4 linked regions of the Sulfolobus sp. A20 genome follow. The main gene of each other region encodes a partner of the protein of the gene in region 2 in a complex. Links are inferred from orthologs where the notes say so. Each region holds a gene or a part of one and is shown on either strand. Other genes may lie near its edges. The genes, in order: BFU36_RS05120, BFU36_RS04065, BFU36_RS05475 and BFU36_RS05470.

The links.
Region 1: BFU36_RS04065 (region 2) and BFU36_RS05120 share a complex: the UniProt entries of both Methanocaldococcus jannaschii proteins name them as parts of the 30S ribosomal subunit. The link is inferred for Sulfolobus sp. A20 from one-to-one orthologs.
Region 3: BFU36_RS04065 (region 2) and BFU36_RS05475 share a complex: the UniProt entries of both Methanocaldococcus jannaschii proteins name them as parts of the 30S ribosomal subunit. The link is inferred for Sulfolobus sp. A20 from one-to-one orthologs.
Region 4: BFU36_RS04065 (region 2) and BFU36_RS05470 share a complex: the UniProt entries of both Methanocaldococcus jannaschii proteins name them as parts of the 30S ribosomal subunit. The link is inferred for Sulfolobus sp. A20 from one-to-one orthologs.

The regions. Positions count from the first base shown.
Region 1 is NZ_CP017006.1:921,161-926,358, reverse strand. The notes cover bases 1,456-4,200. They hold BFU36_RS05120 (30S ribosomal protein S8e), read left to right. Parts: upstream 1,456-2,499; coding sequence 2,500-2,901; downstream 2,902-4,200. Other genes in these bases: BFU36_RS05110 (NAD-dependent epimerase/dehydratase family protein), read left to right, coding at 3,256-4,173; BFU36_RS05115 (signal recognition particle subunit SRP19/SEC65 family protein), read left to right, coding at 2,882-3,184; uppS (polyprenyl diphosphate synthase), read left to right, coding at 1,669-2,457; BFU36_RS05130 (N-acetyl-lysine deacetylase), read left to right, coding at 1,456-1,687. In the rest of the region: lysJ ([LysW]-aminoadipate semialdehyde/glutamate semialdehyde transaminase), read left to right, coding at 1-696; more of BFU36_RS05130, read left to right, coding at 644-1,455; BFU36_RS05105 (ATP-dependent DNA ligase), read left to right, coding at 4,281-5,198.
Region 2 is NZ_CP017006.1:741,594-747,019, reverse strand. What follows is about bases 1,197-4,169. They hold BFU36_RS04065 (30S ribosomal protein S19e), read right to left. Parts: upstream 2,929-4,169; coding sequence 2,464-2,928; downstream 1,197-2,463. Other genes in these bases: BFU36_RS04055 (AbrB/MazE/SpoVT family DNA-binding domain-containing protein), read right to left, coding at 4,152-4,169; BFU36_RS04060 (nicotinate phosphoribosyltransferase), read left to right, coding at 2,999-4,159; BFU36_RS04070 (DNA-binding protein), read right to left, coding at 2,094-2,450; BFU36_RS04075 (50S ribosomal protein L39e), read right to left, coding at 1,942-2,097; BFU36_RS04080 (50S ribosomal protein L31e), read right to left, coding at 1,671-1,937. In the rest of the region: signal recognition particle-docking protein FtsY, read right to left, coding at 1-295; pfdA (prefoldin subunit alpha), read right to left, coding at 292-735; rpl18a (50S ribosomal protein L18Ae), read right to left, coding at 741-1,001; more of BFU36_RS04085, read right to left, coding at 1,003-1,196; more of BFU36_RS04055, read right to left, coding at 4,170-5,207; BFU36_RS04050 (DUF711 family protein), read right to left, coding at 5,270-5,426. UniProt on the Methanocaldococcus jannaschii protein: May be involved in maturation of the 30S ribosomal subunit.
Region 3 is NZ_CP017006.1:988,430-993,704, forward strand. Bases 1-2,822 are described here. They hold BFU36_RS05475 (30S ribosomal protein S4), read left to right. Parts: upstream 1-1,051; coding sequence 1,052-1,594; downstream 1,595-2,822. Other genes in these bases: BFU36_RS05465 (AIR synthase related protein), read left to right, coding at 1-539; BFU36_RS05470 (30S ribosomal protein S13), read left to right, coding at 560-1,045; BFU36_RS05480 (30S ribosomal protein S11), read left to right, coding at 1,578-1,976; BFU36_RS05485 (DNA-directed RNA polymerase subunit D), read left to right, coding at 1,992-2,789; BFU36_RS05490 (50S ribosomal protein L18e), read left to right, coding at 2,789-2,822. Outside these bases: more of BFU36_RS05490, read left to right, coding at 2,823-3,148; BFU36_RS05495 (50S ribosomal protein L13), read left to right, coding at 3,160-3,603; BFU36_RS05500 (30S ribosomal protein S9), read left to right, coding at 3,600-4,013; BFU36_RS05505 (DNA-directed RNA polymerase subunit N), read left to right, coding at 4,020-4,220; rpsB (30S ribosomal protein S2), read left to right, coding at 4,232-4,912; amrB (AmmeMemoRadiSam system protein B), read left to right, coding at 4,909-5,275. UniProt on the Methanocaldococcus jannaschii protein: One of the primary rRNA binding proteins, it binds directly to 16S rRNA where it nucleates assembly of the body of the 30S subunit. With S5 and S12 plays an important role in translational accuracy.
Region 4 is NZ_CP017006.1:987,341-990,731, forward strand. What follows is about bases 617-3,391. They hold BFU36_RS05470 (30S ribosomal protein S13), read left to right. Parts: upstream 617-1,648; coding sequence 1,649-2,134; downstream 2,135-3,391. Other genes in these bases: BFU36_RS05465 (AIR synthase related protein), read left to right, coding at 617-1,628; BFU36_RS05475 (30S ribosomal protein S4), read left to right, coding at 2,141-2,683; BFU36_RS05480 (30S ribosomal protein S11), read left to right, coding at 2,667-3,065; BFU36_RS05485 (DNA-directed RNA polymerase subunit D), read left to right, coding at 3,081-3,391. Outside these bases: BFU36_RS05460 (hypothetical protein), read right to left, coding at 1-186; more of BFU36_RS05465, read left to right, coding at 351-616. UniProt on the Methanocaldococcus jannaschii protein: Located at the top of the head of the 30S subunit, it contacts several helices of the 16S rRNA.

The sequences.
Region 1 (5,198 bases), 180 kb from region 2 along the record:
AATTTAGACTTATTAAAACAAATAAATGAAGAGGTAGCTGGGGTTATCGTAGAGCCAATACAAGGAGAGGGAGGAGTAATACCAGCTAAACAAGAGTTTATGAAAAGTTTACGTGAAATAACACAAAAGACCGGTTCACTACTTATAATTGATGAAGTGCAAACAGGTTTTGGGAGAACCGGTAAAATATGGGCATATCAACACTTTGGCATCCAACCGGATATTTTAACGGCAGGAAAGGCAATAGGTGGAGGATTTCCAGTGAGTGTTGTATTTTTACCAGAATGGATAAGTGAAGCACTAGAAGAAGGCGACCATGGTTCGACTTATGGTGGAAATCCATTGGCAGCAGCTGCTGTTACAGCATCTTGTAAAGTGCTCGTAAACGAAAACGTGCCATATCAAGCAGAAGAAAAAGGTAGATTATTCATGAAATTACTCGAAGAAAAATTACGTGACTTTAAATCAGTTAGAGAAATAAGAGGGTTAGGATTAATGATCGGAATTGATCTCAGATTTAATCCCTCTCAAGCAATAAAGGTAATCCAAGACGAAAAGGTCTTATCCTTAAAGGCAGGAATTTCTACTATAAGATTTTTACCACCTTATTTAATAACACAAGCAGATATGGAGTGGGCTTCAGATGCTGCAAGAAAAGGAATTAGTGAAACAGAAAGCAAAAGAGTTACTTCTTGATATTTTATCTATTTACACGCCCTCTAAAAATGAAAGGACTTCAACAGCATTTTTTGAGAAGATTTCAAATCAACTTAATTTAAAACTAAAAATACTACCTAAATCAAATTCTTTTATACTTGGCGAAGGAGATGTACTATTAGCCTCTCATGTTGATACAGTACCTGGCTTCATACCTCCTAAGGAAGAAGGTGAGACAATCTATGGAAGAGGAGCAGTTGATGCGAAGGGACCACTAGTAGGGATGATTTTAGCTGCATGGTTACTTAATGAAAGAGGAATAAAAGTTACAGTAGCTGCACTCACGGATGAAGAAAGCACTAGCATAGGTGCCAGAGAGTTAGTTTCCCTTAGCTCGAACTATAGACATTGTATAGTAGGGGAACCAACAAATACTACTGACATAGTAATAGAGTATAGAGGATCCATTCAACTTGATATTCAATGCTATGGTAACTCAGAACACTCATCTTCAGCAAGAAATAATTTAATAGTAGATATTTCTAAAAAAATATTAGAAATATACAAACCACCCGAAAAATTCGATAAAGTTTCAATTGTCCCAACAGTTATAAATGCAGGTGATACATTTAACGTGACCCCCTCTAAAGTGTATCTACACTTAGATATTAGATATGCTATTAATGATAATAGAGATAGAATACTTGACGAAGTTCAGAATATTTTTAAGGAGTGTGAAATTAAAGTAATCGATGAAACACCACCAGTAAAAGTAAGCACAAATAACGATGTAGTAAAATCTTTAATGAGAGCTTTATTAAAACAACAACTTAAGCCTAGATTAGTTAGAAAGGCAGGAACTAGTGACATGAACATTTTAAATAAGATCTGCTATAATATAGCAGGATATGGACCTGGCAATTCTTCTTTAGAACATACAGATCAAGAAAAAATCAGTTTGGATGAAATATATATAGGTGTAAAGACGTATATGCTAGCAATAGAAGAGTTATGGCAAAAGAGAAGCTAAAAAGATTAGTCTTAAGGCCGATATATAAAATTTATGAAATGACATTATGGAGAGAAATAAAAGATGGGCCCCTACCTAAGCATGTGGGGATCATACCAGACGGAAACAGAAGATGGGCTAGATTAAATAATCTTTCTCTTGGCGATGCATACTTTTATGGATATAGGAAATTGAAAGAAGTTTTAATTTGGTTACTTAATCTAGGGATTCAAAACATAACTGTATTCGCGCTTTCAACTGAAAACTGTGAGAAGAGAAGCACTGAGGAACTGTCTATAGTATTAAGTTATATAAGGAGAGGACTAGAGGAGTTATTAAGTGATCCTATAATCGATAGATATGAAATAAGAGTTAATGCTATAGGTAAGCTTGATAAACTACCACTGGAGTTGCAGCAATACATTCATAAAATAATAGAGAAAACCTCTAGGTATTATAAAAGGAAATTAACTTTGGCAATATGTTATGGTGGACGACAAGAAATTATAGATGCAGTAACAAAAATTATTAAAGACTACAAAGATGGAAAAATAAAGAAAGAAGATGTAAATGAAGAGTTATTTAGAAAGTATTTTTATGATAGTGAACTAGGAGACATTGATCTGGTTATTAGAACTTCAGGGGAAGTTAGAATAAGTAATTTCTTATTGTGGCATATAGCATACTCAGAACTCTTCTTCTGCGAAGCTTATTGGCCAGAGTTTAGAAAAATAGATTTATGGAGAGCCATTAGATCATATCAAAAAAGAAAACGTAACTTTGGGGCTTAAGTTTTTATTCTTGTGATCTAGATTTTAAACTCGGCGTTAATTATGGGATTTTATCAAGGCCCAGACAATAGAAAAATATCTGGCGGGTTAAAGGGAAAAAATAGAGATAAGAGAAAATATGAAATTGGCAGCCCTCCTACATTTACTACCATCTCATCTGAAGATACGAGAGTTAAAGAAAGAATATTAGGTGGTAATTTTAAAGTGAGGTTAAAGTATGCAAGCTTTGCCAACCTAATAGATCCTGCTAATAATACTGCTAAGAAAGTTAAGATATTAGAAGTGATTGAAACTCCTGCCAATAAGGAGCTGGCTAGAAGAGGAATTATTATAAGAGGGGCTAAGATAAGAACTGAAGCAGGCATTGCAATAGTTAAGTCTAGACCAGGTCAAGATGGAGTTATTAATGCAGTGTTGGTTAGAGATGAGTCTAAGGGATCTTAAAGATGAAAACAGAATAGTTATTTGGCCTTCATATTTCTTATCAAACAGCAGATCTAAAGGTAGAAGAGTTAGAAAAATCCAGTATAAAATTACCATAGAAGATATTTTAACTGAATCAAAAAATCTGGGATTAGACCCAATAATAATAAAAGATAAAAAGTATCCTAGGGACAAGAAGGTAAATCTTATAATTTCAGTAAAGAAAATAAAAAGTAAGAATTATACAATTAAGTTAATTTTTAATAATATCGTAGCTAAGGTAGAGAAAAATAGGAATAACTGATTGGAAAGTTACAACTTTCACGTCCTTTACTTTAATAAATAATTATGCTAATAATCATCTGTGATCTAACTTTGTATGTTATTCTCGGAGGAGCAGGATACATAGGAGGACATTTAACAGACCATCTAATAAAAAAAGGTTCAGAAGTCGTAGTAATAGATGACTTTTCCCTAGGAAATTATATAAATAGAGATGCTAAAACTATGAAATATGATCTTAGGATACCTATAACGAATGAATTTAACGAAATAGAAAAGGGTGCAATTTTTTATCATCTTGCTGCACACCCTGATGTCAAGTCGTCAATGACAAATATTTTAGAACATTTTGAGAGAGATGTAAGAGTTACGTTGAATGTTATGGAACTGGCTAGGAAAAAAGATGCGCTAAAAGTAATCTTTACTTCTTCGTCTACAGTATATGGAGAGTCAAATATAATACCAACTCCAGAAACAGCAGAATTAAAACCCATCTCAAACTATGGTTTATTTAAATTACTGTGCGAAAATATAGTGGATTATTATGCTAGGCAATATGGTATTAAAAGTATTATAACTAGATTAGCTAATATAATAGGTGGCAGAGTTACGCATGGAGTAATTATTGATTTCGTAAATAAGTTAAAGAGTAACCCTAACGTATTGAAAATCTTAGGGAATGGAAAGCAAAGAAAAAGTTACCTTTACATAGATGATCTAATTGAAGCATTCTTCGTACTAGAAACTAGGGATAATAATACTTTTAATGTATATAATGTGGGAAATGAAGATTGGATTACTGTGGACGAAATAGCAAATATTGTTATGAGTGAGATGAACGTCAATCCTAAAATTATATATGAGGACGCAGGAGAAGGTAGAGGATGGCCCGGTGATGTGAGGTTTATGCTATTAGATATAACTAAGATAAAAAAGTTGGGTTGGAAACCAAAACTTACCTCTAAAGATGCAGTAAGAAAAGCGGTTAAAGATGTTTTAAATAAAAATTAAATACAAGAAAATATCCAATTTTTCAGCGTAACTCTGATTCTTCACATCTCAGAATTGCCGAGTATCATCATTTAAAAATTATTAAGTCACACAAACTAATTAGTATTATGCAGTTTAAAGTTATCGCAGATTATTTTGACAAATTGGAAAAAATTTCCTCAAGATTGCAATTAACGGCCTTACTCTCTGATCTGTTAAGCAAGGCTGACAAGGAAAACGTAGACAAAGTAATTTATATTATCCAAGGAAAATTATGGCCAGACTTCTTGGGTTATCCAGAATTAGGTATTGGAGAGAAATTCCTTATTAAGGCAATCAGTATAGCTACTAATGTTAAAGAGAGTGAAGTAGAAGGTTTAAACAAAAAGTTAGGAGATCTTGGAGAAGTAGCTAGAATGTTAAAGAGTAAACAACAATCCTCTTCAATTTTAAGTTTTCTGAATACTGGTAAAACTGATGAAGGATTGAGTCTAGAAGAAACTTACTCTACGCTAAGTAAGATAGCATTAACAACTGGCGAAGGCAGTAGAGATTTAAAAATTAGGTTACTGGCTGGATTGCTAAAAAAGGCAGATCCACTAGAAGCTAAATTCTTAGTAAGATTCGTTGAAGGCAGACTAAGAGTTGGAATAGGTGATGCAACAATTATAGATGCTTTAGCTATTGCATTTGGAGGTGGGCAAAATAATTCAGAAATAATAGAAAGAGCATATAACGTTAGAGCTGACCTAGGTAACATTGCAAAAATTCTAATGGAAAACGGCATTGAAGCATTAAAAACTGTCAAGCCTGAGGCAGGAATTCCTATTAGACCAATGTTAGCAGAAAGGCTCTCAGATCCAGAGGAAATATTGAAAAAAGTTGGTGGTTTAGCCTTAGTTGACTATAAATATGATGGGGAAAGAGCTCAAATACACAAGGATGGGAATAAAATCTATATCTTTTCCAGAAGATTAGAAAACATAACCTCACAGTACCCAGATGTCGTAGATTACATTAGTGAGTTTATAGATGGAGACAAGTTC
Region 2 (5,426 bases):
GCTGATATCTGAGTTCTTCTATGAGCTCCTCTATGTCACTTTCTTTGATCTCCCTATATCTTAAAAAATCGAAAATACCTAATCCTCTTTTTTCTTCTGGTTGACTAACATTTACTTCATCATTTCTTTTCGAACCCTCTGCTTGCTCCTCTTTCTTTTCCTCGATTTGCGGAACTATCTGTTGTAATTCAGCCTTTTCTGGCTTTTCCTCACTAGTAGCTCTTTCTTTATTTTCCCCCTTAATTTTGTCAGCAAAACTGGAAAAAGCTTTTTTTAATTTGTCAAAACAATTTATTCACCTTGTTGTTTGGCGGCAGCTTGCTGAATCTGATTTAAAATATCTACTATCTGATTATAAGTATCTGCTGCCTTCTGAAGTTCATTATTTAGACTCTGTGCTGCTTTTTCTAATTCATCCTTCTTTTTATCTAAAATCTTTACTGCGTCATCTGGGCTCACTTCCGCATAATAACTTAAACCTAAGTGGATTATTATTTTATCAACAGTTGCTCCATTGACTTTAACTAAGGCATATCCCTTTTTATCGAGAAACATCATCATTTGAGGGTTTCCTCCCTTTTTCATCTCTTCAATAGCCTGCTTAGCTGAATCTACGGAACTTAATGAATCTAATATCTCCAATTGAGTCTTCTGAAGAGAGTCTATATATTTTCTTAAATAATCCGCCTGCGCTATTAAGTCCTCTAACGAAATAGCTCCTTGATTTTGACTCATATTTCTCACACTATAATCTTTTCCAATTTTCCAATCTCTTTTACTCTTTTATCTATAACTTCTTCTTCCTTTAGCTCTCTTATTTCCTCTATTTTTATGTTATATCTTTTAATTTTGTTCTTACTACCAAAATAGGAATAAATATATTCAGTAGCTTGTTTTTCATTTAAAGCTCTAATTACTTTAACAAATTTTCTCCTTTCTGGGTAGTGTGATTCTCCAAATAGCGCGGTTCCCTTAATTAGGTAATATTTTATTTCACTCATCTCATTCACCTAATGCTTTTTGGATTCTTAAAATCTCTGGACCCGTAGTAGAAGATCCTACCAAGGCCCCTTTATCATTTGCTATTAATCCGCTCCTTATAAAAACGCTACCAAAGTTCACGGTACCAATATCTATTTTTACTTTAAATAATTTTTCTAATTCCTTTAATTCTTCTTCGCTCGCGTTAATATGAACTAGTCCCCCCTTGTTAGTTACCACACCGACTGATCCTACGGTAATCATTTGAGCAATTCTCGTCTTCTTTATCTCATCTACTCCTAAAGTCTCCTTTATTACTTTTTCTTCCGCATTTGTAAATTCTGGATAAATAACTGCTCCATTATTATTAGTTAGTATTGTATTTCCTAGCGCTGTGACTCTAGAATTTAGGACCTCTACTCTACAATCCTTTAAATTTTCTTTAAGAATTTTTAATTCGTCAGATGTAGTAGTTTTAGGTAAAAGTATTCCATTATCATTGCCTGTAATATAGATACCTATGATAAAGCTTCGTGAAATTTCTGCCTCAATTATCTCAGTATTTAAAATCTCAGATATGGCATCCTTTACCTCTTTTTCAACACCTTTAGGAACTATTGTATATTTATTATTAGTAAAAATATAAACGCCTATATTGTCTGTCCCAAAAATTGACACTCTTTTTATATTCATTTACTCTTAATAGCGGGTCTAACAAGATATATTTTTTCTCCTATCTTGGTTACAACAATTCTAACTTTGCCTTGAACCTTATCACTTCCATTCCTTGTTACAATCCTAGGTAATAATGGGTCTACTACAACTCTTTCAGCATTAAAGTGTCTTCTGACTATTTCTCTTATCGTGTTAACAGCTCTCCTACTTCTAATGTTTCTTCTTCCCATCTTTACTCTTCTTAGATTTACTACCATTTCAAAATTATCCTTCTCCTTCATTTATTTACACCTTTAACTTATTTCTTCTCCAATTTCTTCTCAGTGGGTTAAATCTAACTTTTCCTCCCGTTTTTAAAACTACCCATATTGGAATGGGTACGTTTGATTTCATTGCCTTACCTAGTCTTATCTTTTTGCCTAATGGTTTGTTTCTACTCATTTCCATCCCCTCTCCTTTATCTGTATCTTGAAGTCACGTTTATTCTGCTCAGAAATTTGTGCTAATATTTGTTTTAGCTCCTCATCCGTTATTGGAACTTTTATTCTCCCAGACTGTGCTAAAGCTATTAGTTGATTCTCTAATGATTCAGCTAATTCTGGCTTTACCAGCTTTACGTTATTAAGTCTTAATCTGGCTTCAGATGTTAAAATAGCTCTAAGTAAAGCCTCTTTCTGAGCTTCCACCTCAGCTTTCCTTTTTCTCTCTTCCTCCATTCTTCTCTGCTCTTGCATTGCTCTTCTTCTCAATATCTCTTGGAGTTCCTCATCGTCATAATTATCTGGAGAAGACATTTTATCTCACCTTCTATTCTAGATATACTTTCAAAGAAGGATTATTGTCTGCCAACTCTTTAAATATTTCGTATGCTATTTTATCTAGTAGTGCTCTTCCTCTCGGAGTTAATACTCTTCCTTTATTCTTAACTTTCTGCACTAATCCTGCTTTTTCTAATTGTTGTAATATTAACCTATTAGCGTGTCCAGGAGCTCTTACAGATCTTTCTGGTTTAGTTCCTCTTCTCTTACTCCCCCCATAGATTATTTTAGACTTTTCAATTCCAACACTACCATTAACATATACTTTTCTGAGTAGTGATGCAGCCCTAACATACCACCATTCTTCTGGATTATCGGGTACTCTCTCCTTAAAACTTGCAGTTTTGGCGAAAATAGCCCATTCTGGAGGAGATACAGTCTTTACGTTTTCCTTGATATATGATGCAAGCCTTTTTATCAAAATATCATATGGTACCATTTCTGCTGTTATCATTCTAAGACTCAGAAAAGTTTGAGAATATAAGGTTTAAAATTTATTCTTTTTAATTACATATGAGCCACGTATGGGATTTTATGTTTCAAGTTTTCAGCAAATTAAGGAAGGTAAAATCACTGATATTTACTTTGAGAGAACGGTAAAAACATTGGAAAAGCTAGGAATAAAAGAAGCTAAGGTTAGAATGGAGTTTCACTCTTATGGACTTCCAAAAGACTATCAGTGGGCAGTCTTCAGTGGATTGGAAGAGATTATTGAGCTTCTTGAAGGGATTCCAGTTACTGTCTACGCTATGCCTGAGGGAACTTTATTTAAAGAAATAGAGCCAGTAATGATAATTGAAGGTAATTATTTAGATTTCGGAATCTATGAAACAGCCATCCTAGGCATTTTAAGACATTACTCTAGCATTACTACAAAGGCAGCTAGGATCAAATCTCTCGCAATGGATAAAACCATATTTTACTTTGGTCTTAGATCATTACATCCCGCAATAGCTCCTATGGCAGATAGGGCAGCGTATATCGGCGGAATTGATGGTGTTTCTGGAGCTATGAGTAAAGAATACTTAGGCGTTAATCCTTCCGGCACTATGCCTCACGCATTAATGTTAGTAGTGGGAGATAATGTTACGGCTTGGAAGGCATTTGATGAAGCTATGGGACCAGAAGTACCCAGAATAGTTTTAGTCGATACATTTGAAGATGAGAGAACTGAGGCGTTAAAAGCTGCTAACTTGCTGGGTGATAAATTATATGGTATTAGACTAGACACCCCTTCCAGCAGAAGGGGTAATTTTAAGAAAATAATTCAAGAAATTAGATGGACCCTAGACATAAATGGCTACAAGCATGTTAAGATATTTGTAAGCGGAGGTATTGATGAGGACGACGTGATTAATTTGAGGGATCACGTTGATGGTTTCGGAGTAGGTACTAGCATATCTTTTCCACCCAGTGTAGATTTCAGTGCGGATATTGTAGAAAAGTACATTAATGGAAAATGGGTTCCCTTCACAAAGAGGGGGAAGTGGCCAGGTGCTAAACAAGTTTATAGATGCGGAAAACTAGAGGACGTTATTACTCTCCTAGATCAGAAGTCGCCTAATGATCAATGCAGACCATTGCTTGAGAAATATATTGATAATGGTAAAGTCGTAAAACATCTACCTTCAGCTAAAGAAATAAGAGAATATGTAATTTCGCAATTGAAAGATATTATTAGCTAACAATTTGTACTTCTTTTAAGTTTTCTAAGCTTCTGTTAAATGCTATTTCAGTAATAGGCTCCATTCTTCTGATAGCGTTATATAACCTTAAGTTGAATGTTCTTACTATTGCTAATAATGATGGTGATTTTATTTCTTTAGTTATCTCTTCCGATATTAACGTCTCCGTTATTAGGACTCTTCTTAAGGTTCTTAATTCCTCCATAACCTCATTTATTAATATAATATCCTCTTTGGATAGTACCTTAACTGAGTGGTCAATGACCGATGAAGTCTGTTCTATGTAAATGTTCATCTTATCCCATAGTTTTCTGAGCTCTTCTAAATCTGGAGGATGTAGTGACAACAAGTCTAATGCTATTTCACTAATTTCGTCTGCAGCTTCCTCTATTGCCTTTATCAATATTCTATTACCTACTATTTGTATTCTCTTCACGCCTATCATATAGGCTAAACTTCTATTCATCTGAGCTAACAATAGTTGTCTTAATGCAAGGTAGTACAATCTATCTATTTCCTTCTCCAGCTCGACAACCTCCTGGAGAAAAGTTCTACTCCCTTCCTTTATCCCTAAGTCCAGATAATGGAGCATTTGTTTTATAGAATTTGATAACCTATTTATTAAATTATTCATCGTATATTTCGTGGGATCTAAGAAGGATTGTATCTGAATATAATCAGTCGATTGAGACACTATTTCCAATCCTATCAAATTCCTTATCGAGTCTTTAATTTTTCTCAAAATATCTTCAGTAAAAGCCCCAGTTTTGCTTTCAATATCTATTCTGTCATATCCTAAAATATATAAGGAGTAAATCACTCTCCCCATCAATTCTGATGGGGTTGAGTTGCTCTGAATTATCACCTTCATTTCTTTTACGTTACTCTCAGCCTTCAAGTTTGGAGGATATACCTTAAGGCTTCCGTCTTCATCTACTTCTAGATAAACGCTTTCACCGGGACTAAGTCCTACTTCCTTTACCCATTCTGCAGGTAACGAAACCATGAGCGTAGATTTTCCGAATTTTTGAACCCTCCTAACTTCCATTATATACTACCTCCATGATGTATTGTATAATTCTAAGCTTATAAAAGTAGTTTTAAACAATACTATACTGTTTTAACTTCGGGTATTTCTCCAAACATGTTGGATAATACTGGGTTACCATGAGTAGGAATTAATCTTACACCGTATGGTCTACGTTTTACGTGTTGAATATAATATATATCTTTTAATAAATTTTCATATATAGATAAATTGGAATAT
Region 3 (5,275 bases), 250 kb from region 2 along the record:
AAACATTTAGTTTCTCTGACCTCTTGACATGTAGTTTAGTTAGAGATAGTCTAGCCGATTACGTTTACTCTATGACTGATGTGACAAACGGAGGGATAAGGGGAGATGCTTTGGAAATCTCTAGAATGAATAATCTAAGTCTAGTAATAGACGATAAAAAATTCATTTCACTAATAAATTCAAGAGTATATGATATGTTAAAAATGCTTGATATTGATCCATTTGGAATTTCAATAGATTCTATTTTAATTTTTACTTATAAAGAAGATATTGTAATCGATAAGCTAAGAGAACATGGAATAAGAAGTGATGTAATAGGATATGTAGATGATCTTAAAAAATACCCTATAATAACTATTGATGGAAGAGAACTAAATCCCCAATTCAGAGAAAGTCCTTATACTCCTATAAAGAAATATATTGGAAATAATACGAAGTTTTCAGTTGAAGAAATCTCTAAAAGGCTAGACTACGCGATAGAAGAAGCTAAAAGGAAAATAGATGATATATTGAAAAACTTAAAAGCCAGTTTTACATAGACCATACAAGTTGATAGTTAATGAGTCAGCAGTTTAAATACGTTGTTAGAATTTTCGGTCAAGACGTAGATGGTACTATGAAACTGCCTTATGCCTTAGCAATGGTAAAGGGTATAGGATATAATACGGCAAAAGCTATAATATATAAGCTGGGATTAGATCAAAACGCGAGACTAGGTGAACTCTCTGATGCTGATTTGAAGAAGATTGAGAGTGCTTATGCTGAACACTTAATAAAGGGTTTACCAAGCTGGATATATAATAGAAGAAGGGATTATGATACTGGCATTGATCTACATTTAGTTACCTCAGACTTGATATTCTACGTTAGGAATGATATTGAAAGAGAGAAAAGAAATAAGAGTTGGAGAGGAGTGAGACATTCACTAGGATTAAAAGTTAGAGGACAGAGAACTAGAACTACAGGTAGAACCGGAATGACAATAGGAGTAAGCAAAAAGAAAACCGCGCAACCACAACAACAGTCCAAATCACAACAAGGGTGAAAATAAATGGGAGATCCTAAAAAGAGCAGGAAGAAATGGGAAACTCCCGGTCATCCTTGGATTAAAGATAGATTAAGGCATGAGCAAGAATTACTTGGAAGATATGGATTAAGAAACAAGCGTGAAATTTGGATTGCCCAAACTATAATAAGGAATTTTAGGCATCAAGCTAGATCTTTACTTGCATTACCTCCGGCAGAGAGACTAGTTAGGGAGAAGCAATTAGTAGGTAAGTTAGCTAAAATTGGACTGCTTAAAGGTGAAAACTCTACTGTTGATGATATTCTAAGTTTAACCGAAGAGAATCTCTTAGAGAGAAGATTACAAACATTAGTTTACAAAAAGGGTTTAGCTAATACTGTATATCAAGCAAGGCAATTGATAGTTCATGGTCATATAGCGATAGGGGGAAAGAGAGTAACATCTCCGGGTTATATTGTTAGTGTAGATGAGGAAGATTTAATAGATTATTACGCAACTTCTCCATTCAAGTCAAATCCACCCGTAACTCAGAAACAGATTGGTGAGGCAAATGTCGAGCAGGCGTGAAATTAGATGGGGCGTAGCTCACATCTACGCTTCTCAAAATAACACGATAATATCTATAACTGACATTAGTGGAGCTGAAATGATAGCTAAGGCAAGTGGTGGAATGGTAGTAAAGGCTGATAGAGAAAAACCATCTCCCTACGCAGCAATGCTAGCTGCAAATAAGGCTGCTAGTGAAGCACTAGAAAGAGGTATAATGGCACTTCACATAAAGGTAAGAGCTCCGGGAGGATATGGGAGTAAGACCCCTGGGCCTGGTGCTCAACCAGCTATAAGGGCATTAGCTAGGGCAGGATTCATAATTGGTAGGATAGAAGATGTTACACCTATACCTCATGACAGCATTAGAAGACCTGGAGGAAGAAGAGGAAGAAGAGTCTAAAGGGGAATTGTTTTTATGCCAATAAAATTAGTTTATAAGGATGATAGAAGAGTTCATTTAATATTTGAAAAATATCCTTTAGAATTCGTTAATGCATTAAGAAGAGCTTCTATGTTATATGTGCCTGTAATGGCTGTTGATGAGGTGTATTTCATAGAGAACACGAGTCCTTTATATGATGAAATTTTAGCCCATAGACTTGGGCTAATTCCTTTCAACTCTAATGAGGCAATAGATCATTATAGACCACCAGAGGAATGCATAGAATGTACTGAAAATTGTGAAAACTGTTATGCAAAGATATACATTGAAGTAGAGGCTACGAATGGTCCATTAATGTTATATACTAAGGATATAAAGACGGAAGACCCTAGTGTTACGCCAATTTCTAATGAAATTCCAATAGTCCTTCTAGGGCCTAACCAAAAGATCTCACTAGAGGCGAGATTAAGATTAGGTTACGGAAGAGAACATGCAAAGTTTATACCAGTAAGCCAAGCTGTTTCTAGGTATTATCCAAAAGTAGAAATAATAGGTAATTGTGAGGAAGCAGTAAAGGTTTGCCCAGAAGGAGTCTTTGAAATGAAAGAAGGCAAATTAGAAGTAAAGAACGAAATGGCTTGTACCCTATGTGAAGAATGTATAAAACGTTGTAACGGTCAAATTAGAATTTCAGCAGTAGAAGATAAGTATATTTTGGAAATTGAGAGTGTGGGATCGCTTAAACCAGAGAGAATTTTAATAGAGGCTGGCAAAAGCATTATTAAAAAGATTGAAGAATTTGAGAGGAAGTTCAAAGAGGTGGTTAAGTGATGAATAAAACTGGAAGTACTAATATTACGATCAGAAAGCTTGTTAGTAAGCTAAAAAAGGAGAAGAAAGCAATTTGGAGAAAGGTAGCTGAGGAGTTATCCCTGCCTTCGAGAAAGAGACCTTATATAAATATATATAAAATAAATAAGTATACTAAGCCCAATGAGATAGTTGTTGTTCCAGGTAAGGTTTTAGGTATAGGAAAGCTGGACCATCCAGTAACTGTTATAGCATTAGATTTCTCCTCTTCTGCTTTAAGGAAAATTAAGGAAGCTGGAGGACAAGTTATGAGTTTTAATAAAGCATTAGAAACTTTTAAAGACTTTAAGGGTAAGAGTGTGAGGTTGATGAAACAATGAGCCAAACGCAAGTGCAACACCAAAATGATATTGTGATTATAAATGCGGAAGGGCAGATATTAGGTAGGATGGCTAGTATGATTGTGAGGTTATTAAAGGATGGAAAGAAAGTGGTTATTGTTAATACAGAAAAAGCGATTATAAGTGGAGAAAAAACCCGAGTAGTTGAATCCTATAGGTTACTCTTTAACGTAAGAACGTTATTTAATCCATATAAAAACGGGATAAGAAGACCTAGATCACCTATAAACATTGTTAAGAGAACTATTAGGGGAATGTTGCCTAAAAGTGGCAAAGGTCGTAGAATGTTGAAGAATGTTAAGGCTTATATTGGAGTGCCAAGAGAATTTGAGGGGAAGCAGTTTATTAAATTCCCTGAAGCAGATATAAGTAGACTTAAAGGTAAGTATGTCACAGTAGAGGTTGTGGCAAAAGAATTAGGGTGGTCTGGATGAGTCAACAAGAGCAAGTGATTATAACGAGCGCTAGAAGGAAGATGGCCAGAGCTACATGTTATTTATATCCCGGCAAAGGTAGGGTGTACGTAAATAAGACTCCTATAGAATTAGTTCCAATAGAGATGGTTAGATTAAAAATAATGGAGCCGTTACTACTCGCTGGTGAAAACGTTAGATCTAAAATTGATTGCTGGATATTTACTAGCGGAGGAGGAATCATGGGTCAAGCGGATGCTGCTAGAATGGCACTAGCTAGGGCAATTCTTAAGTATACAAATAGTGATGAATTAGCTAAAATTTATAGATCATATGATAGGACTATGTTAGCCGGAGATCCAAGACAAACAGAATCAGAGAAGTGGATGAGATACAGTGCAAGAAGGTGGAGGCAAAAGTCATATAGGTGATATGGTATGATCATACCTATAAGATGTTTTACATGTGGTTCGTTAATAGCAGATAAGTGGGAAATCTTTATCAATAGAGTGAATACGGGAGAAGATCCCGGGAAAGTTTTAGACGATCTAGGCGTTAAAAGATATTGTTGTAGGAGGATGTTCCTCTCACATGTAGATATAATACACGAAATCATACACTATACTAGACCTATTTAGGGGGAGATGAGTTGGCTGAAAAGGAAGAAAAAGAAGGAGAATTGACAGAAGCTGAAAAAGAAGAACTTAGAAAGTCAGAGAAAGGAGCCATAATTGAATTATTAGTTCCAGTAGATACTTACCTATCAGCTGGAGTTCATATAGGTACTCATAGTTGTACTAAAAATATGGAAAAATTCATTTATAGGGTAAGACCGGAAGGACTATATGTACTAGATGTAAGGAAGATAGATGAACGTATTAGGGTAGCGGGTAGGTTCTTGGCTAGGTATGAGCCTCAAGACGTAGTTGCTGTAGCAGCTAGACCTTATGCTTATAGACCAGTTCAGAAATTTGCGGAAGTAATTGGAGGTAAGGCATTAGTAGGCAGAGTAATACCTGGTACGTTTACAAACCCCTATTTATCGACGTACTTAGAACCTAAGGTATTATTAGTCTCTGATCCAAGAACAGATGTTCAAGCAATAAAGGAGGCGTCAAAAGTAGGAATACCTATAGTAGCCTTTGCCGATACTGATGCTAAAGTTGACTTTGTAGATTTAATAATCCCGGCTAATAACAAAGGAAGAAAGTCATTAGCCTTACTGTATTGGCTTTTAGCTAGACAAGTACTTAGAGAAAGAAGAGTTATCCCGCCAGATGGAGATCTGGCCGTACAAGTGAATGAGTTCGAGATGAGGTTATCTGAATGAAAAGATTACCGGCAGTTGCTGGCTCGTTCTATGAGGCTGACCCAGTTAAGTTAAAAGCACAAATAGAGTGGTCTTTTAAGCATCAAGTTGGACCAGGATACTTACCTAAAATACCACAAAAAAAGGGACCTAGAGATAATTTATTTTTTGTTGTTCCTCACGCGGGTTATATTTATAGTGGGCCAGTAGCTGCTTATTCATATTATCATTTAGCATCAGAAGGAAAGCCAGATACTGTGATAATTTTAGGCCCTAATCATTCTGGTCTAGGTTCTTACGTTTCTGCTTGGCCTAAGGGAGAATGGATAACTCCTTTAGGTAATGTAACGATCGATGAAGACATATTGCTTCAGTTAGTTAAGG
Region 4 (3,391 bases), 250 kb from region 2 along the record:
ATCTAGGATAGACTTATCTTCATCTATTTCTTCTCTAACTAATTTAAATGGGCTGGTAGTGTTTCCTTTCATTAACTCGTTTAGATAATCATCAACTAGCCTCTGAACGCAGTACTCATTTTCACAATCATATAGTTTATCAAAAGAAGCCTTAATATTAGGTGGCAATTCAGACCCTATATTCACTATTTTCAAGTGGTAAAAAAGTTATAGTATTTTTACAATTTTACGGTAAATCGCTCTCATTTACGTTTATAAATCTTTTTTGAGTTTCTGAAATAATTACTGTAATCTTTTTACAATGCATACAAACAAGCTTATTATTTATAAATATTATTTCTATGGTAAAGATGGACCTAGAGGGTATTGTACGTAAACTATATCCTGACTTAGAAAGAGCTAGAGAAAAACTCATTGAAGAACTAAGATTTTACAAAGGAGTTAATTACAATGCTGAGGAAGTGAGTAAGATAATTATACGTGAGGTTATTAACTCGCTTAAAGCCGACAAGTTGTACTCGTTTCCTAAAACTGGTATAACAGCTGGAGAAGCTGGTTTAGGTTCGAGAGGAGTGGGGGATAATTTAATTCATTTGAAATTATTTGAACTAACTGGTAAGAAAAAAGAGGAATTCGACGATGCTGGAGTTAAAGACAATATTGTAATAGCAGTCGACGGTATACATTCTAGATTATCATATTTCCCTTTTTTAGCGGGTTTTTATGCAACTAAAGCAACGCTTAGAGATATATTAGTAAAGGGAGCTTATCCGATAGGTTTACTAGTTGACATACATCTTTCAGATGATAGCGATGTTGGAATGCTGATTGACTTCGAAGCAGGAGTAAATACTGTAAGTTTAGCATTAAACGTACCAATTCTTGCAGGAAGTACATTAAGAATAGGAGGGGATTTAGTAATAGGGGAAAGAATAAGTGGCGGAGTTGGTGCTGTAGGAATATTAAAATCCCGCGATTTCTCTAGGAAGAATATAAGGAAAGGCATGAAGATAATTATGACTGAAGGAAATGGGGGAGGAACTATCGCAACAACAGCAATATTTAACGGTATTCCTGAAGTTGTTACAGAAACATTTAGTTTCTCTGACCTCTTGACATGTAGTTTAGTTAGAGATAGTCTAGCCGATTACGTTTACTCTATGACTGATGTGACAAACGGAGGGATAAGGGGAGATGCTTTGGAAATCTCTAGAATGAATAATCTAAGTCTAGTAATAGACGATAAAAAATTCATTTCACTAATAAATTCAAGAGTATATGATATGTTAAAAATGCTTGATATTGATCCATTTGGAATTTCAATAGATTCTATTTTAATTTTTACTTATAAAGAAGATATTGTAATCGATAAGCTAAGAGAACATGGAATAAGAAGTGATGTAATAGGATATGTAGATGATCTTAAAAAATACCCTATAATAACTATTGATGGAAGAGAACTAAATCCCCAATTCAGAGAAAGTCCTTATACTCCTATAAAGAAATATATTGGAAATAATACGAAGTTTTCAGTTGAAGAAATCTCTAAAAGGCTAGACTACGCGATAGAAGAAGCTAAAAGGAAAATAGATGATATATTGAAAAACTTAAAAGCCAGTTTTACATAGACCATACAAGTTGATAGTTAATGAGTCAGCAGTTTAAATACGTTGTTAGAATTTTCGGTCAAGACGTAGATGGTACTATGAAACTGCCTTATGCCTTAGCAATGGTAAAGGGTATAGGATATAATACGGCAAAAGCTATAATATATAAGCTGGGATTAGATCAAAACGCGAGACTAGGTGAACTCTCTGATGCTGATTTGAAGAAGATTGAGAGTGCTTATGCTGAACACTTAATAAAGGGTTTACCAAGCTGGATATATAATAGAAGAAGGGATTATGATACTGGCATTGATCTACATTTAGTTACCTCAGACTTGATATTCTACGTTAGGAATGATATTGAAAGAGAGAAAAGAAATAAGAGTTGGAGAGGAGTGAGACATTCACTAGGATTAAAAGTTAGAGGACAGAGAACTAGAACTACAGGTAGAACCGGAATGACAATAGGAGTAAGCAAAAAGAAAACCGCGCAACCACAACAACAGTCCAAATCACAACAAGGGTGAAAATAAATGGGAGATCCTAAAAAGAGCAGGAAGAAATGGGAAACTCCCGGTCATCCTTGGATTAAAGATAGATTAAGGCATGAGCAAGAATTACTTGGAAGATATGGATTAAGAAACAAGCGTGAAATTTGGATTGCCCAAACTATAATAAGGAATTTTAGGCATCAAGCTAGATCTTTACTTGCATTACCTCCGGCAGAGAGACTAGTTAGGGAGAAGCAATTAGTAGGTAAGTTAGCTAAAATTGGACTGCTTAAAGGTGAAAACTCTACTGTTGATGATATTCTAAGTTTAACCGAAGAGAATCTCTTAGAGAGAAGATTACAAACATTAGTTTACAAAAAGGGTTTAGCTAATACTGTATATCAAGCAAGGCAATTGATAGTTCATGGTCATATAGCGATAGGGGGAAAGAGAGTAACATCTCCGGGTTATATTGTTAGTGTAGATGAGGAAGATTTAATAGATTATTACGCAACTTCTCCATTCAAGTCAAATCCACCCGTAACTCAGAAACAGATTGGTGAGGCAAATGTCGAGCAGGCGTGAAATTAGATGGGGCGTAGCTCACATCTACGCTTCTCAAAATAACACGATAATATCTATAACTGACATTAGTGGAGCTGAAATGATAGCTAAGGCAAGTGGTGGAATGGTAGTAAAGGCTGATAGAGAAAAACCATCTCCCTACGCAGCAATGCTAGCTGCAAATAAGGCTGCTAGTGAAGCACTAGAAAGAGGTATAATGGCACTTCACATAAAGGTAAGAGCTCCGGGAGGATATGGGAGTAAGACCCCTGGGCCTGGTGCTCAACCAGCTATAAGGGCATTAGCTAGGGCAGGATTCATAATTGGTAGGATAGAAGATGTTACACCTATACCTCATGACAGCATTAGAAGACCTGGAGGAAGAAGAGGAAGAAGAGTCTAAAGGGGAATTGTTTTTATGCCAATAAAATTAGTTTATAAGGATGATAGAAGAGTTCATTTAATATTTGAAAAATATCCTTTAGAATTCGTTAATGCATTAAGAAGAGCTTCTATGTTATATGTGCCTGTAATGGCTGTTGATGAGGTGTATTTCATAGAGAACACGAGTCCTTTATATGATGAAATTTTAGCCCATAGACTTGGGCTAATTCCTTTCAACTCTAATGAGGCAATAGATCATTATAGACCACCAGAGGAATGCATAGAATGTACTGAAAATTGTGAAAACTGTTATGCAAAGATATACATTGAAGTAGAGGCTACGAA